4 regions of the Sodalis sp. RH20 genome follow, and region 1 is predicted to be linked to each of the others. Evidence: predicted binding sites of a transcription regulator. Region 1 holds the regulator's gene; each other region holds the start of a gene.

What was found. Region 1 encodes Fur, which represses iron uptake genes when iron is present. Its sites were predicted from a motif close to ATAATAATGAGAACNACTATCAA; they were not measured.
Region 2: the regulator Fur is predicted to act here: its motif matches at 3,193-3,215, upstream of ACL2XM_RS19040 (isochorismate synthase).
Region 3: the regulator Fur is predicted to act here: its motif matches at 5,398-5,420, upstream of ACL2XM_RS05135 (TonB-dependent siderophore receptor).
Region 4: the regulator Fur is predicted to act here: its motif matches at 5,960-5,982, upstream of ACL2XM_RS02275 (Nramp family divalent metal transporter).

The regions. Positions count from the first base shown of each region.
Region 1 is NZ_CP178733.1:3,215,694-3,223,542, reverse strand. It holds gene alsB (D-allose transporter substrate-binding protein) at 1-633, opposite strand, end outside; gene alsR (transcriptional repressor AlsR) at 655-1,542, opposite strand; gene fur (ferric iron uptake transcriptional regulator) at 2,107-2,577, opposite strand; gene fldA (flavodoxin FldA) at 2,933-3,448, opposite strand; gene ybfE (LexA regulated protein) at 3,627-3,926, opposite strand; gene ACL2XM_RS14875 (alpha/beta fold hydrolase) at 4,134-4,898, opposite strand; gene seqA (replication initiation negative regulator SeqA) at 5,102-5,635, shown strand; gene pgm (phosphoglucomutase (alpha-D-glucose-1,6-bisphosphate-dependent)) at 5,663-7,306, shown strand; gene ACL2XM_RS14860 (PadR family transcriptional regulator) at 7,537-7,849, shown strand, end outside.
Region 2 is NZ_CP178733.1:4,144,616-4,152,464, forward strand. It holds gene ACL2XM_RS19030 (isochorismatase family protein) at 1-341, opposite strand, end outside; gene ACL2XM_RS19035 ((2,3-dihydroxybenzoyl)adenylate synthase) at 342-1,973, opposite strand; gene ACL2XM_RS19040 (isochorismate synthase) at 1,985-3,157, opposite strand; gene fepB (Fe2+-enterobactin ABC transporter substrate-binding protein) at 3,409-4,344, shown strand; gene entS (enterobactin transporter EntS) at 4,419-5,702, opposite strand; gene fepD (Fe(3+)-siderophore ABC transporter permease) at 5,835-6,821, shown strand; gene fepG (iron-enterobactin ABC transporter permease) at 6,821-7,822, shown strand; gene ACL2XM_RS19065 (ATP-binding cassette domain-containing protein) at 7,819-7,849, shown strand, end outside.
Region 3 is NZ_CP178733.1:1,111,665-1,119,513, reverse strand. It holds gene ACL2XM_RS05155 (NAD-dependent malic enzyme) at 1-15, opposite strand, end outside; gene ACL2XM_RS05150 (2-hydroxycarboxylate transporter family protein) at 398-1,741, shown strand; gene ACL2XM_RS05145 (cytochrome b) at 1,947-2,543, shown strand; gene ACL2XM_RS05140 (YceI family protein) at 2,530-3,102, shown strand; gene ACL2XM_RS05135 (TonB-dependent siderophore receptor) at 3,169-5,352, opposite strand; gene ACL2XM_RS05130 (YncE family protein) at 5,716-6,795, opposite strand; gene ACL2XM_RS05125 (DMT family transporter) at 7,150-7,849, opposite strand, start outside.
Region 4 is NZ_CP178733.1:467,566-475,414, forward strand. It holds gene ACL2XM_RS02205 (enoyl-CoA hydratase/isomerase family protein) at 1-140, opposite strand, end outside; gene ACL2XM_RS02210 (LysR substrate-binding domain-containing protein) at 258-1,160, shown strand; RNA gene ACL2XM_RS02215 (RtT sRNA) at 1,199-1,324, opposite strand; RNA gene ACL2XM_RS02220 (RtT sRNA) at 1,369-1,494, opposite strand; RNA gene ACL2XM_RS02225 (RtT sRNA) at 1,540-1,665, opposite strand; RNA gene ACL2XM_RS02230 (RtT sRNA) at 1,710-1,835, opposite strand; tRNA gene ACL2XM_RS02235 (tRNA-Lys) at 1,880-1,955, opposite strand; tRNA gene ACL2XM_RS02240 (tRNA-Val) at 1,973-2,048, opposite strand; tRNA gene ACL2XM_RS02245 (tRNA-Val) at 2,090-2,165, opposite strand; tRNA gene ACL2XM_RS02250 (tRNA-Val) at 2,222-2,297, opposite strand; gene gltX (glutamate--tRNA ligase) at 2,545-3,954, shown strand; tRNA gene ACL2XM_RS02260 (tRNA-Ala) at 4,081-4,156, shown strand; tRNA gene ACL2XM_RS02265 (tRNA-Ala) at 4,223-4,298, shown strand; gene ACL2XM_RS02270 (NupC/NupG family nucleoside CNT transporter) at 4,454-5,638, opposite strand; gene ACL2XM_RS02275 (Nramp family divalent metal transporter) at 6,022-7,260, shown strand; gene mgrA (L-glyceraldehyde 3-phosphate reductase) at 7,438-7,849, opposite strand, start outside.

The DNA of each region.
Region 1 (7,849 bases):
CAGCACATTGGTCGCCACGTCCAGGGCCTTGATGCGATCCCAATCCGCCGGCTGGCTGGCCACCAGCTTGATATGGCTGTTGGCCTTGAACTCCGCGGTCGCGCCGTTGCGCCGCGCCTCGCCCGAGGCGTTGCCGGCCTTGCCTTCGATAATGGCCACTTCGCCGCCCTGGGCGCCCAAGCTATCGATAATAAATTTGGCGCCTTTCGCGCCGACCGCGACATTATCGGTGGTGATAAAGGCTTCGACGTTGCCCTTGGCCTTGGCCAGGCTGGCTAAATCGATTTTTTCGTCGAGGTTAACCAGGTGAATCCCTTTCTGATAAGCCTTGGCGACGGGAATCACCAGATTCACCGCCGATAAAGGCGCAAAGGCGATGCCTTTATAATTCTTATTGGTTAAATCCTCGAATAATTGTAATTGCGATTGGAAGTCGCCTTCCGACGGTGACGCGAATATATCCACCGTCACGCCGAGATCCTGGGCCTTTTTCTCAATGCCTTGTTTCATCTCTACCCAGAAAGGGTTGGATAATGTTTTAAGAACAACGGCGTAATCGGCTGCCGCGTGGACCACGGTGGACAACATCAGTCCACAGGCGGCGCCACCGGCCAATTTAAGAAATTTATTCATTATTCTATCTCCAAAAGAGAATTATTTATAATCACGCTTCAGGTACTTGGTAATGGAACTCGTTTTTTCCAGGTTTTTATTCGCCAGCTCGATATCCTGCCGCGCTACCGAGACATAAAACGCATCCAGCAGCGTAAGCTGCAAAATACGGGCCGAAGCGTTTCTGCCTAATAACGGCGTTTCCGGCGCCGGTGAACAAATATTAAAATCAGCCAGCTGGGCTATGGGGGAATTGCTGCTATGGGTAATACAAATGATCTTGGCCCCATTATCCTTGGCAATCGACACCACCCGTTTCAGATCGCTGGTGCGGCCCGAATGGGATACCACCAACGCCACATCGCCCGGTTGCAACAGGGAGGCCGACATCATCATCAAATGCGCGTCCAGGTAGGCATTGCAACGCAAGCCGATTTTCAGGAATTTATGCTGCACGTCCGCGCAAATGGAATTAGAGCCGCCGACGCCGTACAGCTCGCGCTGATGGCCGGCAAAAAAGCATTGGGCCGCCTGCTGGATGACGTTGGCGTCGACTATCGCCTGGCCTTCGACAATGGTGCGTACGGTCAGGTTAAACACTTTGTTGACCACATCCTCCGGGCTGTCGGTGGGCGAGAGTTCGGCGGTGATATCATGGTCGGCATGATCGAAATACTCGACGATGGCGCTGCGCAGCTGGCGAAAGCCGCTGAAACCGAGAATTTTCGACACCTTGACAATCATGGCTTCCGACAGGCCCAGACTCAGGGCCACCTCTTTGATCCCCGAGACGTCGGTGAGGTTGCCGGGAGATAAAAACCACTCCACTATCCGGCTTTCGTTTTCAGTCATGCCTTCTTGTTTAATACGAATATAAGGAGCAATGCCTATGCCGCGCGGCATATCGTTTTGCAGTTCCGCATCATTCATCTGGACTATCTCTGGTGATTAACATTGCCTGTCACTATATCACCATGGCGAAAGTTTAAAATCTGCTGCGAACTTCACGTTTTTTATTAATTTATAAATTAACTTTTTGTGTAAAAATCGAGTCATCGATCCGGGTTAATTTCAGGAAGGTATTTTTGGCTATATTAATTCAATAAAATCATATAATTAAAATGTATCTTTTGTTGTCGCTTACTGCTGACAGCGAAAAATAGCTTTATCATCAGATTCACAGAATAATTTACCCGGTGAAAAAATCGCAATAAAAACGCTGTCGTTTCAATGGATTACGCAAATTAGCCCAAAATAGCGTCCCAGGGCCTCTATTTATTCTTTATTTATTTTTATTTTCTGTGAAGTTTTCTGGAGTTTGCCGGCGGTGAGCACGGCGGTGATTGGCGGATACGACGCTTGTCGACGCGCTTCGGGAAGGAAACGTTACCAGGGAAGGGGACGGGCGGCGTTTAGCCTCATTGAAAAAAAATCGTTGCAGGGTGAGAAAGCGGCGCGATAACAGCCGCTTTGGAGAAACGGACCGCGCCGCGGTTATTCTTTTACGCCGTTGAGCATATCGGCGTGATCGTGCAGCGTTTCGTCTTCGCGGCAGTTGCCGATTTCACAATGCCCATACAGATATAAGCTATGGTTGGTCAGCTTGATATTGTGCCTTTTGGCAATATCACGCTGGCGCGCTTCGATGAACTCGTCGCGAAATTCGATAACCTTGCCGCAGTCCAGACAGATCAGGTGGTCATGATGATACTGTTGCGTCAGTTCAAAAACGGATTTGCCGCCTTCAAAATTGTGGCGGGTTACGATACCGGCGTCGTCAAATTGGTTTAGCACGCGATATACCGTGGCCAGGCCGATTTCCTCACCCATATCGATCAGTTTTTTGTACAGATCTTCCGCACTGACGTGATGGCATTCCGGATCTTGCAACACTTCCAGAATCTTCAGTCTGGGAAGGGTGACTTTCAGGCCGGCCTTCTTCAATGCAATATTATTGTCAGTCATGCGGGTTTAGTCCTGTTACTTTGATAATCTGATTGTAGGCTAACTTAGCCTATAACATCGGTCGGCCCGAAAAATGTGACGCCGTCTCATTATAAGACTGCCTGTCCAAAATGAAAACCGCGCCTTGTTAACAACTATAGCCCGTTTCAGGGGGCGAATTCTGCAACATTTTGCTAAAAAGGGTGGAACCGCTGCGCTATTGTACCGCGTTGTGGATAAAAGTTAAAAACTTGTATCTATTAATTTGAAAGGATTTAGTTATCAGTGAGGTTGGCGGCGCCGTCCCGACGCCATGACGGCAACCGATTCCCTTGCCGGGCGCCGCGGCGGCGGCACCCTCCCGCACGGCTTGACTTTAGCTGAGCTGCAATTCAGCGCTGATTTGCTTCACCCAGCCGTCCACGCGTTCATTGGTCAGCTCGGGCTGGCGGTCTTCGTCAATGGCCAGGCCGATGAAGTGATTGTCGTCCGCCAGTCCTTTCGACGCTTCGAAATGGTAGCCGGCGGTGGGCCAGTGACCGACGATGGTCGCGCCGTTGGGCTCGATAATGTCGCGAATGGTGCCCATGGCGTCACAGAAATATTCGGCGTAATCCTCCTGATCGCCACAGCCGAACAGCGCCACTTTTTTGCCGGAGAAATCTATTTCTTCCAGGGTGGGGAAAAAATCATCCCAGTCACATTGCGCTTCGCCGTAATACCAGGTCGGGATGCCGAGCAGCAGGGTGTCGAACCGCGCCAGGTCTTCTTTACTGCTTTTGGCAATGTCATGAACTTCGGCAACATCCGCACCCAGTTGCTTCTGAATCATTTTGGCAATATTTTCGGTATTGCCGGTGTCACTGCCAAAAAAAATGCCTACAGTTGCCATGAATTTGAAAACCTCTTAAATATTATGGATATGTTCCGTAACAGAATCAGCGATGCTCTGCGGCAATCATAGCAGACCCTAATGCGGGGAGAAACTCGCCGGCCGGGTTTTGTCGCAAATTTGCCCCGTTCGCGGCCTTGGGCCCTGGACGGGATGGCGCTTTACCGGGCCGGCAAGTTTACTCCGGATGCGGATCCGCGCCTTGTTGCCGTTCAAGCTCGGCCAGTAAAATCAATTCGATCAGCTCGCTGCGCGACAGGTTTTGCCGGTAGGCCAGCTCATTTAACGCATCCACCGCCTCGGCGTTGATTTTCAGCTCCACCCGGCGCAGGCCGCGCTTTTTATCCCGGCGCAGCTGGTTACGCTTGTTGATGCGCAACTGCTCATCGCGGGACAGGGGGTTCGTCTTCGGTCTTCCCGGGCGCCGCTCATCGATAAATAAATCCAGGGTGGTGCGGTCCGTTTGTTCTTTTGCCATAGGTCATGAAGGGATTGTGCATCAAGAAGCAGGCGGGCAAACCCCGGCCGGCGGCGTGGCTGGCTACGCCGTCGGACGCGCATCGCCCGTAACGTTATGTTTTATGTACGCCGGGGCTGCCATAAAACACAGCGGGCCATGTTACCCCAGCCCGGTAGCAAACGACAATATTAAACTCGCGGGCGCTAATCCCGGCGGCGGCCCGGTCTATTCTTCCAGGAAACGGGCCAGGGCGCGCATGACCGCCGCGGGTTTTTCCGCATGAACCCAATGACCGGCGCCGGCGACCACATGCGCCCGCGCCCGGGGGAACTGGCGTTGGATCGCCTGGCGGTAACTGTCATCCAGATAAGGCGATTTTTCACCGCGGATAAACAGCGCCGGCCCTAGCCAGGGCGCCGACTCCCGCCAGCCGATAAGCGCCGGATAGTTATCCCACAGCGCCTCGACGTTAAACCGCCACCGGCCCTGGTGAAAGGATTTCAGCAAAAACTGGATGGTTTCCTCATCAAGGGCGTCATGGCGCATGAGCGCCGCCGCCTCCGTGCGCTGTGTGACGCCCGCCGCCTCGACGCGCCTGAGCGCGGCGAAGACGTTGTCATGGTGGCGGGTGGGGTAGGCCACCGGCGCCATATCGATAACCGCCAGCCGCGCAACGCGGCCGGGCGCCTGGGCGGCGAGGGTCATGGCGACCTTGCCGCCCATGGAATGGCCGATGAGGTGACCGGCGTCGATATGCAACGCATCAAGCAATTCGATCACGTCCCGGCTCATGGCGGCATAACCGGCATCGTGGTCATGGGGGGACAAGCCGTGATTGCGCAGATCAATCTGCAGGGTGGCGTGGTGTTCCCCAAGCGGCCTGGCCAGCACGCCCAGGTTATCAAGGCTACCGAACAGCCCGTGCAGCAATATCACCGGCAGTGCTTCACCCGGCTGCCGGGCAGGTTGCAGACGATAGTGTAATTTCATCCTGATCCTCATGGCGATAACAGAGCCTGATAGCCTATCATGAGTTATCCGTCCCGCGGCCGTAAAAAAACCGGCGGCGCCAGGAAGGCCCTCGGGGGAAATTCCGACTTTTTACCGAAGCCGGATACTAGCGCTATTCGCGGGGCAGGTTTAGCTTGTATAATCCTTTTGATTGATTTATGAGAAGAAAGCCCCGGATAAAGATGAAAACAATTGAAGTCGACGAAGACCTTTACCGCTATATCGCCAGCCATACGCAGCATATCGGCGAAAGCGCCTCGGATATTTTACGCCGGATGCTGAAATTTAATGCTCAGGCCAGCGCCGCAGCGCGCAGCGCGCCGCCCCCGGAAACACCCCTCAAGGCGGAGGCCGCGTCGGCGACCCGCGATCGCGTGCGCGCCATGCGTGAGCTCCTCCTTTCCGACAGCTACGCCGAGCAGCGCAAGGCGGTTGATCGTTTTATGCTGGTGCTGTCCACCCTGTATAGCCTGTCGCCCGCCGAATTTACCGAGGCGGCGGATATCCTGCACGGCCGCACCCGTACTTATTTTGCCGCTGATGAGCAGACATTATTGCAAAATGGCAGCCATACTAAACCCAAGCAGGTAGCGCAAACGCCCTACTGGGTTATCACCAACACCAACACCGATCGTAAACGGAGCATGGTGGAACACATTATGCTGGCAATGCAGTTCCCCGTGGAACTGACCGATAAAGTTTGCGGTACCATTTGATCAACAGCAGGCAAGGGAGAAGCACCGATGGCTAATAGCCCCCGCGCCGGGCAGCCCGCCCGGCAAAGCGATTTAATCAATGTCGCGCAGTTAACCTCGCAGTATTATGTGTTGCGTCCGGAGCCGGGCAACACCGCGCATGCGGTAAAATTCGGTACTTCAGGCCATCGCGGCAGCGCGGGGCGCCACAGTTTCAATGAAGCCCATATCCTGGCCATCAGCCAGGCCATTGCCGAAGAGCGCGCCAGGCAGGGCGTTACCGGCCCGTGTTATGTGGGCAAGGACACCCATGCGCTGTCCGAACCGGCGTTTATTTCGGTATTGGAAGTACTCAGCGCCAACGGCGTGGAAATCATCGTCCAGCAGGACAACGGCTTTACCCCGACGCCGGCGGTGTCCAACGCCATCCTGACGCACAATCGCGCCGGCGGCGCCCAGGCCGACGGCATTGTCATCACCCCGTCCCATAATCCGCCGGAAGATGGCGGCATCAAATACAATCCGCCTAACGGCGGACCGGCGGACACGAATCTGACCAAAGTGATCGAAGAGCGCGCCAATGCCCTGCTGGCGGACGATTTGCGCGGCGTTAAGCGCCAGTCGCTGGACGCGGCCTGGAACAGCGGCCATATCCATGCGCAGGATCTGGTGCAGTCCTATGTGGCGGGGCTGGCCGAGGTCGTGGACATGGCGGCCATCAAAAAAGCGGGACTGAAACTGGGCGTCGATCCGCTGGGCGGGTCCGGCATTGCCTATTGGCAGCGCATCGCCGAGCATTACCAACTCGATTTGACGCTGGTGAACGAGCAAATCGACCAGACCTTCCGCTTTATGTATCTCGACCACGACGGCATTATCCGCATGGACTGTTCGTCGCAATGGGCCATGACCGGCCTGCTGTCGCTGCGTGATAAGTTCGACCTGGCCCTGGCCAACGATCCGGATTACGATCGGCACGGCATCGTTACCCCGGCGGGTCTTATGAACCCCAATCATTTCCTGGCGGTGGCGATCAACTACCTGTTCCAGCACCGTCCGCAGTGGGGCGCCGACGTGGCGGTGGGCAAAACCCTGGTCTCCAGTGAAATGATTGACCGGGTGGTGGCCGATCTGGGCCGCCGTCTGGTGGAAGTGCCCGTCGGGTTTAAATGGTTTGTCGACGGCCTGTTCGACGGCACCCTGGGTTTTGGCGGCGAAGAGAGCGCCGGCGCCTCGTTCCTGCGTTTTGACGGCAAGCCCTGGTCCACGGATAAAGACGGTATCATTATGTGCCTGCTGGCGGCGGAAATTACCGCGGTCACCGGTAAAAATCCCCAGCAGCACTATGATGAACTGGCGCAACGTTTCGGCGCGCCCAGCTATAACCGCATCCAGGCGTCGGCCACCCACGCGCAGAAGGCCGTTTTGGCCAAGCTGTCGCCTGAAATGGTCTCTGCCAGCACCCTGGCCGGCGACCCCATCACCGCGCGCTTGACCGAGGCGCCCGGCAACGGCGCGTCCATCGGCGGCCTGAAGGTGATGACCAAAAACGGCTGGTTCGCCGCGCGGCCGTCCGGCACCGAGGAGGCCTACAAAATTTATTGCGAAAGCTTCCTGGGGCCTAAGCACCGGGAACAAATCGAACGCGAGGCGGTGGAAATCGTCGGCGAAGTACTGGCCGGGGCACAATAAGGCCCGCCCGGCGGTCGACGCATCTCGCGCCGCCGCCATACCCGCCGTTACGGGGGAGCTTTCATTATCCAAGGCGCTGATTTATCAGCGCCTTTTTTTGCCTTTCAGCGCCGCCAGGCAGCCGGTGATACTGGCGCGCAGATAAAAAAATCCTCATTTAGATATATCTTTTATTGCTTTTTTTTTGTTATACGTTAATTTAGATATATCTAAATAACCGGGAGAGAACCATGCTTTATCATCATCATTATGCCTTGCACGACCGTGGCGGTATGCATGGCGGCAGGGGACACCATGAGCGCCACGGGCACCATGACGGCGAACACAGGACGCAGCGTCTGTTCGGCCATGGCGATCTGCGCATGATCCTGCTGGCGCTGGTGGCCCGCAAACCCAGCTACGGCTATGAGCTGATCAAGGAAATCGAGCTGGCTTCTTCCGGGTTGTACATTCCCAGTCCAGGCGTAATTTACCCGACCCTGAGCCTGCTGGTGGATCAGGACTTCCTGATGTCGGTCACCGCCGAAGGCCAGAGCCGTAAGA
Region 2 (7,849 bases), 930 kb from region 1:
GGCGCGAGGGCGGCGATGACCGCCTGCTGTTCGGGATACTGGTTTAACCCCGGCCCCCACATATCGTTTAACAGCCCGCGATCTTCCTCGCTCTGCCGCGCCGGTTGGGCGGTATAAAACACCGGGATGCCCTGCGATTTACAGTAGCGGCGCAGGGCGGCGATATTCTCCACCAGCCGGCTGACCAGCGCGCTGTCCCCGCCCCAAAAGTTAAGGAAATAGTCCTGCATATCATGGATAAGCAGCGCCGCGCGCTGCGGCTCAAAGGCCCAGTTGACCTTATTGGCGGGCAGTTCCGCCGGAGTGGGCATGGCATAGGAAACCAGTTTCGGGATGGCCATTTATTTTTCTCCTGTGGCGGGGGTGGCGGTGGCGGCGTCGATCAGCAGGCGCAGTCGTTTTTTATCGACCTTGCCCACCGGCGTAAGGGGCAATGCGTCCACCCGTTCAAAACGGTCGGGCAGTTTAAATTCCGCCACCCCCAGCTGGCGCAAATGGCGGCGCAGCGCCACCGGTTTGATCTCCTGCGTAACGACAATATAGGCGCAGCTCTTTTCCCCCATCAGCGCATCGGTCATGGATACCAGGGCCGCATTCACCACGTGCGGATGGCGCAGCAACAGGTTCTCGACTTCTTCGGCGGCAATCTTTTCCCCGCCGCGGTTGATCTGATCTTTTTCGCGTCCCTGTACTTTCAGGTAGCCGTCGTCCGTCAGCTCGATTAAATCGCCGGAACAATAAAACCCGTCGGCGTCAAACGCCGCGGCGTTGTGCTCCGGGCTTTGGTAATAACCGCGAAACGTATAAGGCCCGCGCGTCATCAGGCGTCCCACGCGGCCCGGCGGCAGCGGATTGCCCTGCCCGTCGGCCACCCAGACTTCATCATCCGGCGATATCGGACGGCCCTGGGTGGTAAAGATATGTTCGTCGTCATCGTCCAGCCGGGTGTAGTTCACCAGCCCTTCGGCCATGCCGAACACCTGCTGCAGCCGGCAGCCCAGCTCCGCCGGAATGCGCGCGGCCAGGGCCTCGCCAAGCTTGGCGCCGCCGACCTGCAATAATTGCAGGCTGGCCAACTGCCCGCTGTCGCCCCATTGTTCCATCGCCTGCAGCCACAGCGTCACGGCGGGCGGCACCAGCCCGGTGACGGTGATCCGATGTTGCGCTATCAGCGGGAAACAGACGTTGGCGCTCGGATCGCTGGCCAGTACCACGCTGCCGCCGCCGTAAAACACGCCCAGCGCGCCCGGCGAGCTCAGCGGGTAGTTATGGGCCGCGGGCAGCGCGCACAGGTAGCGGGTATCCTCATCGAAACGGCAGATGTCCACGCTGGCGCGAATACTGTAGTAGTAGTCGTTATGGGTGCGCGGAATCAGCTTCGGCGTGCCGGTGCTGCCGCCGGACAGCTGGAAAAAGGCCACCTCGTCGGCGGGCGACGGGGCGGCGGTGAACGCGCCCGGCGCTTCGTCGAATAATGCCTGTAAACTTGTTTGCGGCGCGTCGTCGCCGCGCATCGCCACCACCCGCAGCGACGAATGCTGCCGCCGCAGTTCATCGATAAAGCCATTATCGCTGAACAGCCCATGCTGCCGGTCGGCAATCAGCAGCGCCGGCCTGATTTGCAGCGCATAGGCGGTAAGTTCGCTGCGCTGGTGGCTGAACAGGGCATTTACCGGCGCCACGCCGATTTTCAGCAGGGCGAACAGCACCAGGTAAAATTCCGCCACGTTGCCCAGCTGCACCAGCGCGGTATCCCCCGCCGCCAGCCCGCGCCGGGCAAGGGCCGCGGCCAGCCGGTCGGACAAGGTGTTGACATCCCGGTAGCTCAGGCGGCGCTCGCCGCAGGCCACCGCCAGCGCGCCGCTGTCTTTACGGCGGTCGATAATATCGGTCAGGGGTAAGTCCAGCCAGTATCCCCTGGCGCGGTAGCGGGCCGCGAACTCATCCGGCCAACGGTTAAATACAATGCTCATCATCTCTCCTGTTAATGCAATCCAAACGCGCTCAGCATGGTATCGAGCTTGACGCCGGTTTCGCGCCACTCCGCGTCGGGGAGGGAGGCGGGCACGATGCCGGCGCCGGCGAACAGCCGCACCTGGTTGCCCGCCACCCTGGCGCAGCGGATGGTTACCACCCATTCGCCATTGCCCTCCTCGTCGCACCAGCCCACCATGCCGCCGAACAGATCGCGGTCGAAGGGCTCCAGGGTCTGGATTAAGCGCCGCGCGCGATCGGTGGGGGCGCCGCACAGCGCGGGCGTGGGATGCAGCAGGCAGGCCAGCGCCAGGGCGTTGACGGCGGGGTCCGCCACCTCGCCGTCGATGGCGGTGGCCAGATGCCAAAGGGTGGGCGTATTGACCAGGCCGGGTACGGGCGGCACGTTTAAACCCGCGCTGTAGGGCGCCAGCACTTCGCGCATCTGGTCGATAACCAGCTGATGCTCATAGCGGTCCTTGACTGAATCCAGCAATTGGCGGCCGGCGGCGGCGTCACGGCCCGGCTCGGCGTCGCGCCGGGCGGAACCCGCCAGCGGCGTGGAGTAAAACCGGTTGCCGGTCTTGCGCAGCAGCAGCTCCGGGCTGGCGCCCAGCAGGGCGCCGTTGTCGAGGGGAACATGGAAATTGTAACTGGCGGGATTTTGGGCCGCGATGCGCCGCATCAGGGCCGCGGTATTCACCGGTTCCCGGGTGGTGATATCCAGCAGGCGCGCGAGCACCACTTTACTCAGCCGTTGCTGGCCGGTGGCCTCCACCGCCCGCGCCACCATGTGTTTAAAGTCGCGCTCCGGCGGTCGCTCGATTTTGCCGGTTACCTGCGGCAAGGGTTCGGCGGGCACATTCCGGCTTTGCAAAAACATCTCGCGATCGAACCCCTGGCTGCGCTGCGGGATAAACAGCGCCGCGGGCCGGTCGGCATCGAAGGGAATGGCGCCCACCACCAGCGGCCGTTCAATGCCGGCGTTTCTGGCGCGCCGGAAGGCGTGGCGCAGCTCCCGCTGAAACACGCCATCGGGCTGATCACCCCTGCCCGCGGGCGCGCTGATGGCGCAGAAACGACCCTGGGTAACGAAGCTGCGATAAGGCGACATGAAAAAAAATCCGTTTATAAGGGCATCCGCGTCGCCTGGTGTTGTCTGTCGAAACAATGAAAATTCCACGTGACGATCTCCGCTATTATCAAATGATAAACACAATAATAATAATTATCATTTGTATTGATAGCACATAAACTACGTCGTAGAATCTGCCGTGTCAATGAACGTAAACACTGCCTCACCCGCGCAAGGGTGGATTTGATTGCCCGTTTTTTGTCATCATAAGGCGGACAAAACCAGCCCCTACCCCAGGAATACCAGACATGATCACTCTATTGTCCCGGCACCGATCCGCCTGCAATTGGCTCGCCCTGATGGCCCTGCCCTTACTGCTGGCGGCCGCGTCCCCGCGCGCCGCTGAGAACGGCTGGCCGCGGCAGGTGGCGGGCGCGCATGGCGCCATTACCCTGGATCACATGCCGCAGCGCATCGTATCCACAAGCGTCACCCTTACCGGCTCGCTATTGGCCATCGGGGCGCCGGTGATAGCCAGCGGCGCCACCACGCCGAATAACCGGGTCGCGGACGAACAGGGCTTTTTTCGCCAGTGGAGCGATGTCGCCCGGCAGCGCGGCGTCAAACGCCTGTACATCGGCGAGCCGGATGCCGAGGCCATCGCCGGCCAGAATCCCGATTTGATTATTATCGCCGCCACCGGCGGCGATTCGGCCCTGCGCCTTTACGATCAGTTGTCGCCGCTGGCGCCGACCCTGGTGGTCAATTATGACGATAAAAGCTGGCAGGACCTGGCCCGGGAGCTGGGACAAGCCACCGGCCATGAAGCGCAGGCCGCGGAGGTCATCGCCCGCTTCGACGCCCGCCGGCAGGCGCTGAAACAGCATCTGGCGCTGCCGCCGCAGCCGGTATCCGCCCTGGTATACCAGCCGGACGGCAAAGCCGCCAACCTGTGGACCGCCGATTCGCCGCAGGGCCAGCTGCTGCGCCAGCTGGGCTTTACGCTGGTCGAACCGCCCGCCACCCCCGTCGGCGGCCGAAGCATGGGCGTGCGCAAGGACATCGTCCAGCTGTCCGGCGAAAACCTGGCCGCCGGCCTGAACGGGCAAACCTTTCTGCTGTTTGCCGGCGATGACGCCAGCGCCCGGTTGCTCTTGGCCAATCCGTTCCTGGCGCATCTGCCGGCGGTGCAAAACCGCCGGGTCTACGCCCTTGGCAACGACACCTTCCGCCTTGATTACTACAGCGCCAGCAATGTGCTGGCCCGCCTGGAACAGCTGTTCGCCAAGCCGTGATCTTTCCCCATCCTGCCGCGTGGCTAACCGCGTCATGCCGCGGCCATTCCCGGCCGGGCGGGGATTCATGGCGGTTATGGCTCACTGCGGCCGGCGGGCGGGATTTCATCCGCCGGCCGGCCCTGATCCCGATGCCGCGCCATATCCACGGCGCGCAGGCCCCGCAGCGCCAGCGCCGGCAGTAGCCCCGCCAGGGCCGCCGCCAGGCCGAACGCCGCGGCGGCCAGCCCCGGCGGCATCAGGGTGCCCAACCCCCCCAATACCAGCGCCCCCAGCGCGTCGCCGGTGACGTTCTGCGCGGTCCACAGGCCGTTGATGCGGCCCAGCAGATGATCCGGCGTCAGCTGTTGTATCAATGCATATTGCAGCAGCGAGTTGATGGCGCTGAAATAACCAAAGCCCGCCAGACACAGCAGCGCCAGCGCGTAGCACGGCATCAGGCTGCATGCCGCGACGCAGATAAACGCCATGACGGCGGTAAGCAGCAGCATTCTTCCCGGCCGCGCCGTGGCGGCGACGCGGCCGCTGGTAAACGCGCCTATCGCCGCGCCCAGGGGCACCGCCGCATACATCAGCCCCAGCCGGGCGGCGTTGATATGCCAGCTTATCGCCAGCGCCGGGTAAAGCACCCGTACCGCGCTTGCCATGGTCAGCAGGGCGCCGATCAGCGCCACCAGGCCGATGGTTTTATGACGAAACAGATAGGCCATGCCGCCGGCCAGCGCGTGCAGCGGGTGTTCCCGGGGCTGGGGAGGCGGCGCCAGCCTGGGCAGGCGCAGCAGCGGCAACAGCGTCAGCAGCGTGCCAAGCGCCGCCAGCCCGTAGTTCCAGGCCACCCCGCCGGAGGCGATGACCAGGCCGCCCGCCGCCGGTGATAAAATGGCGCCGAAGCGCACGGTCAGCATGCTGATGGCGCCCGCCTGCATGACATTTTCCCGCCCGACCAGCGACGGCGTGGCGGCCAGCAGCGCCGTCACCCCCACCGCGCCAAAAAAACCATCCCACACCGCCAGCAGATAAATCGCGAACAGGGACGGTACCGGCAGCAGCGCGTTAAGGCACAGGCCGATAAACCCCACCCCGCAGGTTGCGCGGGCAAACAGGATAAGCCCGCGCCGCTCGCGGCGATCCGCCATCACCCCGCCGGCCAGCAGGCCGACGAACATACCGCCGCCCGCCAGCGTCACCGCCAGCCCGACCTGCAGGGTGGACCCCGTCATGGCCTGTATCTGCACCGGCACCGCCACCGCCAGCATGCCGAGCGCCAGGATGGACAAAAACCGCGCGATAAAAACCGCCCGGAAGGCGGGGTGGGTTTTCAGCAGGCTGATATCGAGTAAATACGAGGGTTTTTGCATAAGACGCTAACTATCCGGGGAATTCGACGCCACTGGGCGCTGCAATCAGGGAAGCAGTCATGCTATCATAAGTTATTGCGAGTAATAACGATAATAAATATCATTATCATATAATTTATGGTTTAGCCTTTTATGCGCCATTATTACGGATTGCTGTTAAGCGGCGTGCTGTTGGCATTATTGATGGCGGCGAGCCTGTTTATCGGCGCCAAAACCATTCCCGCCGACCAGGTATTGCCCGCGCTGACCGGCGCCTGCCGCAGCCCGGATTGTATTATTATCCTCGAGAGCCGCCTGCCGCGCACGCTGGCCGGGCTGCTGGCGGGCATCGCCCTGGGGCTGTCCGGCGCCCTGATGCAAACCCTGACCCGCAATCCGCTGGCCGACCCCGGCATTCTTGGCGTCAACGCCGGCGCGGGGTTCGCCGTGGTGCTGGGCATCACCTTTTTCGGCGCCGCCTCCATCGATCGCTACCTGTGGTTTGCCTTTGCCGGCGCGCTGGCCGCCGCCCTGCTGGTGGCGTTAATCGGCGCGGCAGGCGGCGGGCGGCTGAACCCCATTCGCCTCACCCTGGCGGGCGTGGCGCTGGGCGCGGTGCTGGACGGCATGGCCTCCGGTATTTCCTTGCTCAATCCCCTGGTCTACGACCAATTGCGCTTCTGGCAGGCCGGTTCGCTGGATATCCGCAGCATGGCGGCGGTAAACGCCGTTATCTGGCCTATCGTCCTGGGCACCGGCCTGACGCTTTGGCTAACGCGGGCGCTCAATACCCTGGGCATGGGCAGCGAACTGGCGACGGCGCTGGGCTCGCGGGTGGGCCTGACGCAGCTGCTCGGCCTGGCGGCCATTACCCTGTTATGCGGCGCGGCTACGGCGCTGGCGGGGCCGATAGCCTTTATCGGGCTGATGATGCCGCATATCGCGCGCTGGATAGCCGGCCCGGACCACCGCTGGCTGCTGCCCTGGACGCTGCTGCTTACGCCGCTGCTGCTGCTGGGCAGCGATATGGCGGGCCGGGTGATGGTGCCCGGCGAGCTGCGCGTATCGGTGATAACGGCGCTGCTCGGCGCGCCGGTGCTGATAGCCCTGGTACGCCGCCACCGGATGATAAGCCGGTGATGATGGCGAACCGGCACGCCCGGATCAGGACGTCGCTGACCGTCGGCATCCTGCTGCTTGCCTGCCTTGCGCTGGCGATTTACGCCCTCGGCGCCGGGTCGCTCCCGCTTCCGGCCCGGCAGGTGGTGGACGCCCTGCGCGGCGCGGCGGCGCACAATATCCAGGTTATCGTGACGCAATGGCGGTTGCCCAGGGTGGCGATGGCGTTATTGCTGGGCGCGGCGTTGGGCGCCAGCGGCGCTATTTTCCAGTCGTTGATGCGCAACCCGCTCGGCAGCCCGGATGTCATGGGTTTCAATACCGGCGCGCACAGCGCCGTATTGATAGCGATAGTGCTGTTCAACAGCAGCTATCTGGGCATAACCGGCGCGGCCCTTGCCGGCGGCCTGCTGACCGCCGCCGTAGTCTACCTGCTGGCCTGGCGCAACGGCATCCAGACCTTCCGGCTCATTATCGTCGGCATTGCCGTTCGCGCCCTGCTGGTATCGCTTAACACCTGGCTGGTGGTCAGCGCCTCGCTGGAATCCGCCCTGACCGCCGGGCTATGGAGCGCCGGATCGCTTAACGGCATGACCTGGGCGAAATGCCCGCCGGTGGCCGTGCCGATTGTCCTGGCCTTTGCCCTGGCCCTGGCTTTGTCGCGGCGCATGCGCCTGTTGGAAATGGGCGATGACGCCGCCTGCGCGCTCGGCGTGCCGGTGGAAAGATCGCGACTAGGATTGATGCTGGCGGGCGTGGCCCTGACCGCCGCCGCCACGGCCGCCGCCGGCCCCATTTCCTTTATCGCCCTGGTGGCGCCGCAGATTTCACGCCGCCTGGCGGGCAGCCAAACCCTGGCGATCCCCCTGGCGGCCCTGACCGGCGCGCTGCTGTTGCTGGCGGCCGACCTCGCCGCACAGCGTATGTTTACGCCTTATCAGCTTCCGGTCGGGGTGGTTACCGTCAGCATCGGCGGCCTCTATCTGATCGGCTTATTAATCCGGGAGTCGCGAAAAAAATGAGCGCCCTTACCCCGTCGTCCAGCCGCC
Region 3 (7,849 bases), 2.1 Mb from region 1:
TTTGCACGATGCCATTTCACAACCCTCGCATATAACATCAATAAATACGCTTGTATTTATATTTTTCACTCGCAGCCGGCGAGCAGCTTGGCATAAAGCAGTTGTCCGCACCCGGCTAAAAAATCCATCAGTGGTGACTGTTATAGCATGTCAGGTTGCAACTCTCAGTTAAATTTAATTATTAATATGCATTTTTAACTATTTAAAGTTTTTTTAATTAAACAAAGATTAATTAAATTACCAAAAAGATTGTGTGATGAGTAGCGCACACAAATTATACATCTGAGTATAAAATAAAACATTATAATTTTATAATACGTACTTAACGTCAGCCATTTAATCAATAAAACCCATTAACCTCTTATCAGCGCACCGCCAAAACAGCAAGGTGATTATAATGGAAAAAATCGACAAACCAATTGAGAATTATGAAAAAACAGCAACGTCGCCCTCATCGACATTCTTCAGGCAATGCAACGGCGCTGATATCAGTTCGGTGCCGTTGATTCTTTTCATTACCATCGCCAGCATCGTGTTTATTTCCGCCTATTCCAGCTACCTGCCTAAAAATATGATTGGTGGTTTGGCCGTCATTATGACCCTGGGATTTTTGCTGTCGCATATTGGCCGACGGATTCCCGTGCTGCGCGATATTGGCGGCCCAGCCATTCTTTGTCTAATGGTACCGTCGGTAATGGTTTTTTTTGGCGTTTTTAAAATTAACACCCTGGAGACGGTACACCTGTTAATGAAGGAGGCCAACCTGCTGTATTTTGTTATCGCCAGCCTGGTGGTCGGCAGTATCCTCGGCATGAACCGTATTGTCCTGGTGCAAGGCATGATCCGTATGTTTATACCCTTGCTGGCGGGAACCGCAACGGCGGCGATAAGCGGATTGGTGGTGGGTAAATTATTCGGGTATAGCGTTTACCATACTTTTTTCTTTATTATCGTCCCCATCCTGGGCGGCGGGATCGGCGAAGGTATTTTACCCCTTTCCCTGGCTTATTCCGCCATCCTGGGCGCCTCGCCGGATGTTTACGTGGCGCAGTTGGCTCCCGCCGCCGTCGTGGGCAATATTTTCGCTATCGTCTGCGCCGGCGTGCTGGCCCGTTTGGGCACCCGCCGCACTCACTGGAGTGGCGATGGCACATTAATCAGGTCGGCGGCGGAAAATGCCTTGTTTGCCCGAAAAGAAGAAGAACGTCCGGTGGATTTCGCGCTGATGGGCGGCGGTTTATTGATGATTTGCACCTTTTTCATCGTTGGGGGTTTAGTCGAAAAATGGGTTCATATTCCCGGACCGGTATTGATGATTCTGATTGCCGTACTGTGTAAATACGCGCGGGTGATCCCGGCAAAGATGGAGGAAGGAGCCCATAGTTTTTATAAATTTGTATCCACCACACTGGTATGGCCGCTTATGATTGGACTGGGCATGCTGTATGTCCCGCTGGAAAGCGTCGTCGCGGTGTTCTCCCTCGGCTATGTGATCGTCTGTGCCTCGGTGGTCATTTCCATGGGCGTCGTGAGTTTTCTGATTGCGCCTTATCTCAATATGTACCCGATCGAGGCCGCCATCGTCACATGCTGCCACAGCGGACTGGGCGGGACCGGCGACGTTGCCATTCTATCAGCGTCAAACCGCATGTCATTGATGCCGTTCGCCCAGATATCCACCCGGATCGGCGGAGCATCGACGGTCATCGGCGCCACATTACTCCTTGGATGGCTGATCTAGCATCCGCTACCGGGCCTATGCCAACGCCGTTCTCCGCGGGCTTAAAAATAACCTTGCCCACGTCTGATGCCAACATTTCCAAGGCAGGACTCGTTGTTTCTATTTACAAAACTTTAACGTATTTGACACGACTTAAATTGCTTTTTTATTTCAATCTGTTTTATTTGTTGACCAATGGTAACGCAACCCACGAGGACGATGCCTTATGCGCTGGCGCAACTCAGTCGACAGTTTCGGCCATATCAGCATTGCTATCCACTGGCTGGTGGCGTTGGCCGTTTACGGTATGTTTGCGCTTGGCCTGTGGATGGTGACGCTTGGCTATTATGCGACCTGGTATCATCGCGCGCCCGAACTGCACAAAAGCATCGGCTGTCTCCTGTTCGCCATGATGATCTTACGCCTGATCTGGCGTTTTATTTCCCCGCCGCCCAAACCCCTCAGCCATTACTCGCCGCTGACCCGCGCCGGCGCGGTGCTGGCGCATTGGACTTTATATATCCTGCTCTTCGCCCTGCTTACCAGCGGGTATTTGATTTCCACCGCGGACGGGCAGCCGATAAATGTATTCGGCTGGTTTTCCGTTCCGGCCACCCTGAGCGGCCTGGCGGGGCAAGCCGATTTAGCGGGCGACATCCATTTGTACCTGGCGTGGTGCGTGGTGATCCTGTCGGTATTGCACGGCCTGGCCGCGTTAAAACATCATTTTATCGATGGCGACATCACGCTTAAGCGGATGCTTGGGTATCACCTTCATCAACCTGCGCAATATAAGGAAAAACACCATGCTGAAAAAGACTAGCCTGGGCCTGGCGACGGTCGCGTTATTTTTCGCCTCGGGCATAGCCGTTGCGGCGGAGTATAAAATTGATAAACAGGGCCAGCATGCTTTTATTCAATTCAAGATCAAACATCTTGGCTACAGCTGGCTCTACGGCGGTTTTAGGGATTTTGACGGCGGCTTCACATTCGACGCTGATAATCCCGCCGCCAGCAAGGTGAACGTGGTGATTAACACCGCAAGCGTCGATACCAATCATGCGGAACGCGATAAACATCTCAGGAGCGCGGAGTTCCTCAACGTAGCACAACATCCCCAGGCCACCTTCGCCTCCACGCAGGTGAAAAAAGACGGCGATGAATGGGATATCACCGGCAACCTGACGTTAAACGGCGTGACCAAACCCATTACCCTGGAAGCCAAATTGGTCGGCCAGGGCAACGATCCCTGGGGCGGCTATCGCGCGGGTTTCGAAGCTGAAGGAACCCTGGCGCTAAAAGATTTTAATATCACCACGGATCTGGGTCCGGCCTCGCAGCAGGTGGACGTGCTTATTTCAATTGAAGGGATCAGGCAGTGACCTGCCGGCCATCCCCGTTTTTTCACCGCCGCCAGGGTTCTCTGCTTTCCGGCGGCGCAATATCCGTCAGAACGACGTGGTTAAGCCGGCATAATAGGCTCGTCCTGGTTCGTTATATGTTAATGCGCCTTCGTTTTCACGATAAATGCGTTTATCCAGCAGATTGCTGATACCGACATTGACCCGGACATTTTTTGTCACATCGTAATTCAGGCCGACGCCCAGCACGGAATAAGCACCCAGTTCTTTGCTGGACAGCGAGCCGACTTCGTTGCGTATGTCCGCGTATTCACGCGGTTTCTGCCGGCCGTACATGGTCCAGGCCGCATTGGCGGACAATTTATCGTTAACCTGCCAGTCCAGCAGGGTATTGATGGTGTATTTGGGAATCACCGATAGCGGATTGCCGGTTTCCTTATTCTCGGAGGTGATCATATAAGTGGCATTGGTACGCCAGTTCAGCGTATCGGGCAGCACCGGTATCGCCAGATTAGCCTCCAGCCCTTCCACCAGCGCCTTGCCGCCATTTTCCCAGCGCAGGATATTGCCGCCGTCCGACGCGGTGCCGATAACATCGGTGCCGGCCACGATTTTATTACGGTAATCGTTACGGAAATAAGTGATGCCGGCGTCATAGCCGTTGGCAGTAAATTCCAGGCCGATCTCTTTGTTGATACTGATTTCCGGGTTTAAGTCATCGTTGCCGAGCAGGTAGCAGGCGCCGGTGGCGACCCCCGCCGGGCAGCCGTTGCCATTGGTGCGCAATAAATACCCTTCGCTTGATTGATACAGATTAGGCGCCTTAAACACCCGGGCGATGCCCGCCTTGAGCTTGAAAAAATCGCCGAGCTCCTGGGACATATTCAGGCTGGGGCTCCAATTGGCGCCGAACTTGCTGTGATAATCGAAACGCAGTCCGGGGATAAGGTCGGTGCCTGGCAGGGCTTCGATATTATCTTCAAAATAGAGCGCGCTTAATTCCGCGCTATTTTTACTGCTGCGCAGCGCGGGATTGCCCGATACACCGCCGATGTTCGCATTGGTCTGGCTGGTGGCATGCATCGATGCCGGGTCGTTCAGCTCTTCGCGGTTCCATTCGGCGCCAAGGGTAGCGGTTTGATCCACCAATAACTTCAGCGGGATATTCAGCTCCGTATTGGCTTTGTAGTTCTCCAGCCGGCTGGTGGAGAAGGTGTCGCTATTGATCATGCCTTCTACGCGTCCCGTCGACCCCTCCATCAGGCGCGTATTATTGGTTTTTTCATAATAGAAGCCGGTGCGGGACTGGCCCCAGTCCCAGACGCCGTTATGGGTCACGCCATAATTCTGGCGGTACATGCGGTTGGTTTCCTCGCCATACAGCGTCGGCACCAGGCTGCTGACGTTACCATTGCTGTACTGGGTATCGCCGGTGTAGATATTGCCCTGGCGGCTGTAGCCGTATTCGAAGTCCATGCTTTGCCGGGGATCGATTTTCCATGATAGCAGCGTGTTGATGTCCTTGTTGCGCACCCCTTCGCGGCCGGCGGCATAGGAGCCATTTTGCTGGGTATTGATATCGGGGCTGTCGGCGTCGGTTTTATTGATATTGCCGTACAATCGCATGGTCAGCACATCGTCGATCAGCGGACCGCTCAGGCTGAAATTGGCCCGTTTGGTGGCGCCTTCCTTATCATCCTCCGGCTGGTTGGTATACAGGGATAACGACCCGTGCCAATCGTTGGTCGGCCGCTTGGTGATAATATTCACCACGCCGCCCGCAGCGCCGGAACCGTAGCGCGCGGCCGCAGGCCCTCTCAACACTTCGATCCGCTCGACCATCTCCACCGGCACCCAGTTGGTATCGCCGCGGGTATCGCGCTCCCCGCGCCAGCTGTAGCGCACCGCATTACGCGACGTGACCGGTTTGCCGTCTATCAGGATCAGCGTATTTTCCGGCCCCATGCCGCGGATATCGATTTGGCGGTTGTTGCCGCGGCTGCCCGAGGCGCTGTTGCCGGTCAAGTTGACGCCGGGCATTTTGCGGATGATATCCGACAGGTCATTTACCGGCGGTTCTTTTTTAATGTCGTCCGCGGTAATAATGGATACGCCGGGCTGCTGTTTCAGCTCCTCTTCGGCCGTGGCCTTGACGACCATCACGTCCTCGCTGTCGGTTTCCCCCGTCGTTTCGGCGCCGGCGCCGCTGCTGAAAATGGCGGTGAATAAAATGGCGAGCGGTCCCATAGTGAAATTTTTAGTTACACACATTTATTATGATCCTATTGCAATTTATATTTTCCCAAGAGAATACGAATAGTAATAAGAATCGTTATCATTGTATATGAATGCGGGAATTCTTCACATTTTCTCCTTAATGTGAAGAACGGTGGTTTTCTGAGCATACCAGTGCGTGAGCCAGGCGCGCTTTCTGCGACGTCTTGAATGGGGAATGCAAAGCCGGTTGTTGGAGAATATCAGCAGTAATCGGGTAAGCGCCCAGAGCCTGCCACCGCCGTTGGGCAACCCGCAGCGGAAATGCCCCGCTTGCGCCGTGCCTCCGGCACGTCCAGTTCCGGGGCGGGCGGCATATCGGAAAGGGTCAGGCAGGACGCCGTCGCGCCCTGCCGGATATTACTGCAGCGCGATACGCATCACGTCATCCGGGCTGGTGGCTTCCTGCTGGCGGCTGGAAGCCTGCTTTACGCTGACATACAGCGTTTGGCCGTCGGGCGACAGAGCCAGGCTATTCGGATGCACCGGGGTAGCGATGGTGCGCAGCACGTTATAGGTCTTGGCGTCGATCACGCTCACCTGCCCCGCCTGGCGGTGGGTTACATAGACTTCGTTGCGCGCCGGGTTAAACAGCACCGCCAGCGATGCCGGCACGCCGATTTTCGCCAGGATATTACCGTTGCGGGTATCCGCCACCAGCACCTGCGGCTGTTTGGAATCGGTGATAAACGCGCGGTGCGTCGCCGGGTCCAGGCTGAGGTTGAGGAAAAAGTGTTCCGTCGCGGTTTCATCGAGCTTTTTGCGCAGCACCACGTTGTTGGTGACGGTGTCGATGGACAGCAGTTCGTTGTCGGCATTGGTCACGTACAGGCGTTTTGCCGCCGCGTCCAGCGCCAGCCCGGTGCCCATTTTGCCGATATCGTCCAGGGTGGCGCGCAGGGTCAGGGTAGCGCCGTCCACCACCCATATCACGCTGGACTCACCCAGTCCGGCGATATAAAGGGTATTGGTCTCCTGGTCCACCACCAGCTCACGCGGCGCCAGCGGTTTGACGGTGTCAGAACGCTGGCGCCCATCCAGCACCAGCCGGCCTGTTACCGCGCCGGTTTTGGCGTCGATGGCGGTGACCGCGCCGTCGACGGTGTTGCCGAAGTATAGGGTATCGGTCTTGGTATTGATGGCGGCGCCGAAGGGTTTGATATCGTTGTGGATAATCTGGGTGATATCAAGCGTGGCGGGGTCGAGGCGATATACCACCCCGCCTTTGTCCAGCTTGCGGCTTTGCGAGGTGGCCAGGTAAAGCGCGTCGCCTTGCGTGCTGTACGCCATCTCGTAAGCGCCTTTGCCGACGGGTTTGCGCAGCGGCTCCTGTGCCGCCCAGGCCTCCTGGGCCAGGGTAAACAACAGCGCGCCAGCCAGCAGCAGCGCATACGCCGCGCGTGGCCCCGGCCGTCCGCCGGTGGTCGTTATCACGTCCATACTATCTCCATTTCAATGAATTGAGGTTGCCGCCGGGCCAGCGCCAGGCAGCTAAAAGGGGTTTCACATTGCATCAAGAAGCAGCAAGAGCCGGAACGTCATGGCGTCCCGATCTTTATATGAGAATAATAATCATTATTTTTTGAAAAGCACAATGATTTTACCAACCCAATCAGGTGTTTCGTAACGCATTCTGACACCGCAAATGAATGTCACCCGACGCTAAACCGGGCCGTGGCCGCACCCCTTTTATCGCTACCGTCTGCTTTAGCGGCCGGCTTCATTTCACCGTCGGGCGGCCCTGTACGGCGGTGGAAGCCGCGCGGTTCGGCGGTATTCAGCCGGAGACTTTTTTTAACGCCGGCGACGTTCCGCGGATATGGGGATTCCTCGGCCGTATCGTCCCGGATTCATCACCGCGATGAAAATGCTGCCGACAACCAGTACGGCGCCCAGCAGCTTGCCCTGATCCAGTTTTTCGCCCAGTATCGCCGCCCCCAACAACACCGCCAGCGCCGGGCTGAGTAGCGACCAGGGAAGGATTTGGTTTACCGGATACTTTTTCAATAACCCGTACCAGAGCGAATAGGATATCAGCGACGAACCCAGCGCGCTGTAGATTATCCCAAGCCAACCCCGCCAGCCCGCCGCCAGGAACAGCGTCAATTGGTGATGCTCCGTTAGGAAGGAACAAAGTGAAACCAGGGGAATGGCAAACAGCGACAGCCAGCCGGTCATCGCCAGCGGCGGGATCGGCGGCGATCGCTTAATCACAATAGTGGTCACGGCCCACCCGCCGGCGCTTAACAGCAGCAAAGCCGGCCCATGCCATGAATTCAGCGCGGGGCTGCCGGAGAGCACCACCACGCCCGCCACAGCGCCGCAAACACCGATTATCTGCCGCAATGTGAGCCTTTCCTTCAGCCATACCGCCGCCAGCGCCATCGCCATCGGGGTCCCCATCTGTACCAGCACGGCCGCGCTGCCGGCATCGGTATAGCGCATACCGAGCAGCAGCAGTGAAAAGTGAACAAAACCAAAGGTAAATGCCAAT
Region 4 (7,849 bases), 2.7 Mb from region 1:
GTTCGCAATTCCTCAAGCAGTAGTGTCAGTTCCCCGATCACTTCAGGGGTGACGAGATTGAGGGGAGGATTGTCAAACGTGACAGTGGCCACGCCATCATCCAGTTGCTTACGCAGGGTGGAATATCGCTTGTCAGGCATCAAGGTTCTCCTATTAGTGTGTCTAGTGTGTCGACAAGCATACATATTATAAATAAAATGATAATCGCCGTTATTTTCAATTAACTATGTCAGTTAGGATATATAATTTACACCTCTATGAAATCGACTCTATTTAAAGACTACGAAGCGTTCATCGCTGTTGCGACAGCCGGTAGCTTTAATGGCGGGGCTCGTCTGCTGGAGATTAGCCCTTCAGCGATGAGCCAGATCATTCGTCGCCTGGAGGAGCGGACCGGGGTCCAGCTTTTTCATCGTACCACTCGAAGTGTGTCCACAACCGATCAGGGGGCACAACTGTTGGCACGCCTGAGCCTGGCGTTTCAGGAAATTGAAGCCGCAACCCGGGAACTATCCTGGCAACGTGAACACCCGGTCGGGAATGTCAGGCTCGTTATGCCGCGCGTTGCCTGGAATGATCTGATCGCCCCTCGTCTTGCGACATTTCATACCTCATACCCGGAAATCACTCTGGAAGTTCGTCTGGACGATGCCTGGATCGACATCGTCAGTGAGGGATATGACATTGGTTTTCGCTTAGGTGAATACATACACCCGGAAACGGTCGCCTTTCCGGTTGGCCCTGCACTACGACAAATTCCGGTGGCTTCCCCCGATTACCTTGCGACCAATGGAACACCAGAACACCCCAGAGACCTGGCTCGCCATCGATGTATTAACTGGCGGCAGCAGCCTGATGCCTCGCCTTATAACTGGGAGTTCAGTAAAGGCAGCGAGAAAATCACCCTTGCAGTACAGGGGCCACTGACCATCAATGATCGGCGTGCAGCGGTACGGGCCGCAACAGAGGGTCTGGGTATTGCCATGTGGGTCGAGCACCATTTACAGGAAGAGATTGATAGCGGGAAGCTGGTGCCTTTGTTGCAGGAGTGGTGTCCTGTCTATCAGGGCTTCTGGGCCTACTATTACCGTGATAAGCACATCAGCGCAGCAACCAGAGCCGTGCTCGATTTTTTACGCAGCAAAACCGCGGCGGTATAGCTGAAGTTATCGGGCCAGTGTCACCCCGGAACGAAAGCTGTTGGGTCGTGCAGGATGACTCGGCCGCTGGCCTCGCCCTTCGGGTCGTCGCCTGGCGGCAACGCTGTCTCGCTGCGCTCGACCCGAACCTGCGCAGGTTCAAATCCGCACGACGCGCGAAATATTGAGGTATTGGCCTGGTTTGAAGTTTGAGGGGTATTCTTGAAAGTGGTGGGTCGTGCAGGATGACTCGGCCGCTGGCCTCGCCCTTCGGGTCGTCGCCTGGCGGCAACGCTGTCTCGCTGCGCTCGACTCGAACCTGCGCAGGTTCAAATCCGCACGACGCGCGAAATATTGTAGTATTGGCTTGGTTTGAAGATTGGGGGGGTATTCTTGAAAGTGGTGGGTCGTGCAGGATGACTCGGCCGCTGGCCTCGCCCTTCGGGTCGTCGCCTGGCGGCAACGCTGTCTCGCTGCGCTCGACTCGAACCTGCGCAGGTTCAAATCCGCACGACACGCGAAATATTGAGGTATTGGCTTGGTTTGAAGTTTGGGGGGTATTCTTGAAAGTGGTGGGTCGTGCAGGATGACTCGGCCGCTGGCCTCGCCCTTCGGGTCGTCGCCTGGCGGCAACGCTGTCTCGCTGCGCTCGACTCGAACCTGCGCAGGTTCAAATCCGCACGACACGCGAAATATTGAGGTATTGGCTTGGTTTGAAGTTTGGGGGGTATTCTTGAAAGTGGTGGGTCGTGCAGGATTCGAACCTGCGACCAATTGATTAAAAGTCAACTGCTCTACCAACTGAGCTAACGACCCACTTAAAAGGACAGAAATGGTGGGTGATGACGGGATCGAACCGCCGACCCTCTCCTTGTAAGGGAGATGCTCTCCCAGCTGAGCTAATCACCCATTTCTGTAAACGAACATCAAAACAATACCGACTTAAGAAGTGGTGGGTGATGACGGGATCGAACCGCCGACCCTCTCCTTGTAAGGGAGATGCTCTCCCAGCTGAGCTAATCACCCACTTCTTACCGCGTATTACTTCTATTTCTCACAGCGGAGCCACTTAGAAAATTAAGTGGTGGGTGATGACGGGATCGAACCGCCGACCCTCTCCTTGTAAGGGAGATGCTCTCCCAGCTGAGCTAATCACCCCGCCGTGTGGAGTCGCATTATAGGGATACTGCCAAGTGAGTCAACGATTTTTGAAAGTAAAAAGTGTGTTCGTCGTAAAATTAGTCAAGATGAACGGGTTTGCGCCTTTAATCTCTGCAAAAGGAGCAGCAAAAGTGGAACAGCGTTGAGGAATCGGGCTGGAGTGGTAGAATATTGTCCACTTTTTATAACCGGCCGGGAGCATTGCTCCCGACTGTCAGCCATGCGTAATAAGGCAGTGTTCCTGATGAAAATTAAAACCCGTTTTGCGCCCAGCCCCACCGGCTATCTTCATGTCGGCGGCGCCCGTACCGCTTTATATTCATGGCTGTTTGCCCGTAGCCAGGGCGGGGAGTTCGTGCTGCGTATCGAGGATACCGATCTTGAGCGCTCCACCCAGGAAGCTATCAACGCCATTATGGACGGAATGAACTGGCTGAACCTGGATTGGGATGAAGGTCCTTACTACCAGACCAAACGTTTCGACCGTTATAACGCGGTGATCGACGACATGCTGGTGCAGGGCACCGCCTATAAATGCTATTGCTCCAGGGAGCGCCTGGAAGCCCTGCGCGAGCAGCAAATGGCCAACGGCGAGAAACCGCGTTACGACGGCCGCTGCCGCCACAGCCATGAACAGCATGACGATGCCGAGCCTTGCGTGGTGCGTTTCGCCAATCCCCAGGACGGCTCGGTTATCTTTAATGATAATATTCGCGGCCCGATTGAATTTAGCAACCAAGAGCTTGACGACCTGATTATCCGCCGTACCGACGGCTCGCCCACCTATAATTTCTGCGTGGTGATTGACGACTGGGATATGGCAATCACCCATGTTATCCGCGGTGAGGATCATATCAACAACACGCCGCGCCAGATCAATATTCTCAAGGCCCTGGGCGCGCCGGTGCCCGAATATGCCCACGTCTCGATGATCCTGGGCGACGACGGCAAGAAGCTGTCCAAACGCCACGGCGCGGTGGGCGTAATGCAGTACCGCGACGACGGTTTTCTGCCTGAGGCCCTGCTGAATTACCTGGTGCGCCTGGGCTGGTCCCATGGTGATCAGGAAATTTTCTCCATCGAAGAAATGAAGCGGCTGTTTACCCTGGACGATATCAGCAAATCGGCCAGCGCCTTTAACACCGAAAAGCTGCTGTGGCTTAATCACCACTACATTAATCATCTGCCGCCGGAATACGTCGCCACCCACCTGGTATGGCATATGGAACAAGCGGGCATTGATACCCGCAATGGGCCGCAACTGGCGGAGCTGGTGACATTACTCGGCGATCGCTGCAAGACCCTGAAAGAAATGGCGGCCTCATGCCATTATTTCTATGAGGATTTCGAGCAGTTCGATGCCGACGCGGCCAAAAAACATCTGCGCCTGGTGGCCCGCGAGCCGTTGGTGCTGGCGCGCGCCAAACTGGCCGCCCTGACGTCGTGGTCGCCTGAACACGTGCATAACGCTATCGAGGAGACGGCGGCGGAGCTCAACGTGGGCATGGGCAAGGTAGGGATGCCGCTGCGCGTGGCGGTCACCGGCGCGGGCCAGTCGCCGGCGCTGGATGTCACCGTCCATGCCGTCGGACAGTCACGTTCGTTGGCCCGTATCGATAAGGCGCTGGACTATATCGCCCAGCGCGCCGGATAAACCGTTCGTTATCGAGGATTTGACGGCTTTTTCAGCGTTTGATGCGTTAATTTCAATTAGCCGTTGACACTGTTTGCCGGGTTTCATATCATGCGCCCCGTCCACCAGACATGATGTGTCGGGTACGGGGCTATAGCTCAGCTGGGAGAGCGCTTGCATGGCATGCAAGAGGTCAGCGGTTCGATCCCGCTTAGCTCCACCAATCACCTCGATTGGCCTGATATGATGATGTTTTACGACGGTGTTCGTGTTACCCAGGAAGTACGTTGGGGCTATAGCTCAGCTGGGAGAGCGCTTGCATGGCATGCAAGAGGTCAGCGGTTCGATCCCGCTTAGCTCCACCACATTAAAAAAACCGGCTTCTGGCCGGTTTTTTGTTTTTATATCTTGTGCGTGCATGCCTGGCGCCGCCTCGATTTATCGCGTCAATCCTATAAAAAAGGCCGGGTTTCCCCGGCCCCAACCGCACCGTCGTTATGACGGCAAGATGGACGGCGGTTTAAATTACCAAACCGGTGATGGCGGCGGACAGCAGGCTGACCAGCGTCGAGCCGTACACCAGCTTCAGGCCGAAGCGGGATACCACGTTGCCCTGGTGTTCGTTAAGGCCTTTAATCGCGCCGGCCACGATGCCGATGGATGAAAAGTTGGCAAACGACACCAGGAATACCGACAGGATGCCGACGGAATGCGCGGACAGTTGGCCGGCAACCTTTTGCAAATCCATCATGGCGACAAACTCATTGGAGACCAGCTTGGTGGCCATGATGCTGCCGACCCGCAGCGCCTCGTCGCCCTGGATGCCGATGACCCGGGCAAAGGGATAAAATATATACCCCAGTATGCCCTGGAAGCTGATGCCGAACACCAGGCTGAACAAGGCGTTTATGGCGGCGATAATGGCAATGAAGCCAATCAGCATGGCCGCGACGATAATGGCCACCCGGAAGCCCGCCAGGATATATTCACCCAGCATTTCGAAAAAGCTCTGTCCTTCATGCAGATTACTCATCTGCAGCTCTTCTTCCTTGCCGACCTGGTAAGGATTGATCAATGACAGCACAATAAAGGTGCTGAACATATTCAATACCAGCGCGGCCACCACATAGCGCGGTTCCAGCATGGTCATATAGGCGCCGACGATGGACATCGATACCGTCGACATCGCCGTGGCCGCCATGGTGTACATCCGGCGTTCGGACATCTTGCCCAGGATATCCTTATAGGCGATGAAGTTTTCCGATTGCCCCAGGATCAGCGAACTGACGGCATTAAACGACTCCAGCTTGCCCATACCGTTAATTTTCGACAGCAGGGTACCGATGATGCGGATAATAAAAGGGAGCACCCGGATATGCTGCAAAATACCTATCAGGGCCGAGATAAATACAATCGGACATAACACATTCAGGAAAAAGAATGCCAGGCCCTGTTTATTCATATTACCGAAAACAAATCCTGTCCCTTCGGCGGCAAATCCTAGCAACTTATCAAACAGCGCCGAGAATCCCTGCACAAAACCCAATCCAATCTGCGAGTTGAGGAAAAAATAAGCAAGCAGGACTTCAATGACTAATAGTTGAACAATAAAGCGCAGCCTGATTTTTTTACGATCGTGGCTGACCAATAACGCCAGGATTGCCACTACGGCAAGAGCGAGGACAAAATGAAAAATCCGGGACATAGTTGCTCCAGTTATGAGGCAGGCAATAATTTGCCGCTCATTCTATGTAACGGTCGAACTAAAAACGAGTTATAAGTTGCAAATATATAAAAATCCTCTAGCAGAAGATGAGGATAGCGAGGCGGTCACAGATAAGTCGCGAAAAAAGTTAAATTTATATCCAATTATGTTAATAGTGTGCTAATGTAATTTAGTAACCCATTGGCGCTTCTAAGCCGGTCCAATTAGGGATGAAACTGTCATTAGGCTGGGTTTTGCCCCCTTTATGCTCATCATCATCGTCATCTATCGCAGAGATAACCCGAAACGTCCTAAATGCGCTTGATAATTATTATCGTTTGGATAGGATGAAGCTAATTCGATGGATCATAAGGGTCACTGATATGCTGAATAGCCGAACTGCGGACGGTGTCAATCGCGCATCACGCAAGGTAAAGCTCTCATTGCTTGGCCCGGCGTTTATCGCGGCGATTGGCTATATCGACCCCGGTAATTTCGCCACCAATATCCAGGCGGGCGCCAGCTTCGGGTACCGATTGCTCTGGGTGGTGGTGTGGGCCAACTTTATGGCCATGCTCATCCAGCTGTTGTCGGCAAAGCTGGGTATCGCCACCGGCAAGAACCTGGCGGAGCATATCCGCGATCGCTTCCCGCGCCCGGCGGTGTGGGCCTACTGGATACAAGCTGAAATCATTGCCATGGCCACCGATTTGGCGGAATTCGTCGGCGCGGCCATCGGTTTTAAAATGCTGCTGGGCTGCTCGCTGCTGCAAGGCGCAATCATTACCGGCATCGCCACATTCTTGATCCTCATGTTGCAACAGCGGGGTCAAAAACCACTGGAATTGGTCATTGGCGGGCTGCTGCTGTTTGTCGCCGCCGCCTATATCGCGGAGCTGTTTTTTTCGCAACCGAATATGGCGGAACTGGGTAAAGGCATGCTGCTGCCCAGCCTGCCGAACGGCGACGCGGTTTTCCTGGCCGCCGGGGTGCTGGGCGCCACCATTATGCCGCATGTGATTTACCTGCATTCTTCCTTGACGCAAAACGGACTGCACGGCAACCGCGCCCAACGCTACTCCTCGACTAAACTGGATGTGGCCATCGCCATGACCACCGCCGGTTTTGTCAATCTGGCCATGATGGCCACCGCGGCGGCGGCATTTCACTTCAGCGGGCATACCGGCATCGCCGATCTGGATGAGGCCTACCTGACCTTGGCGCCGCTGCTGAACCATACGGCGGCGACGGTATTCGGTTTAAGCCTGGTGGCGGCGGGCCTGTCCTCCACCGTGGTGGGCACCATGGCCGGGCAGGTGGTGATGCAGGGATTTGTGCGCTTTCACATACCGCTGCTGGTAAGGCGGGTGGTCACGATGCTGCCGTCCTTTGTGGTTATCATGATGGGGCTGGACCCGACCCGTATCCTGGTATTAAGCCAGGTCCTGCTCAGCTTCGGCATTGCGCTGGCGCTGGTGCCGCTGCTGACCTTTACCGGCAACCGCGTCCTGATGGGCGACATGGTGAATTCGCGTCTGATCCAGACGTTGGGGTGGGTTATCGTGGCGGTGGTGGTAACGCTGAATGGCTATTTGATGGTGGGCACCGCGTTCGGCCTGTAACCGGACTTTATCTTCTCCGGCTATCCGATACGCCACCCTACCGCAGGGGCCGCACCCGGCGCGTTAAGGGCAATGCGTGTCTATGGGGTTGGTCGGGCGCGGTTTATGCGCCCGACCGAGGCTCCGTGGCACGCCGGGCCCGCCAATACCGGGCGGAAATTGCGGGCCGGCGCGGCCTTATGCCAGTATCGCTTCGATACGCGCCAATTCGTCGGCGCTGAATTCGCGATTGGCCAGCATCCCCACCGCGTCGTCTATCTGCGAGGTTTTGCTGGCGCCAATCAGCACCGACGTTACCCGATCGCCGCGCAGCACCCAGGCCAGAGACATTTGCGCCAGCTTCTGGCCGCGTTCCAGGGCAATATCGTTCAGGCGCCGTACCTTATCCATTTTCTGCGCGGTAAGCTGTTCCGGCGTCAGGGTCAGACCCGGTCTGGCCGCCCGCGAATCCTGTGGTATGCCGTTCAGGTAGCGGTCCGTCAGCTGACCGCCGGCCAGCGGCGAAAAGGCTATCGACCCCACGCCGTTCTCAGCCAGCACATCAAGCAGTTCCGGTTCCACCCACCGTTCAAACATGGAATATTTGGGT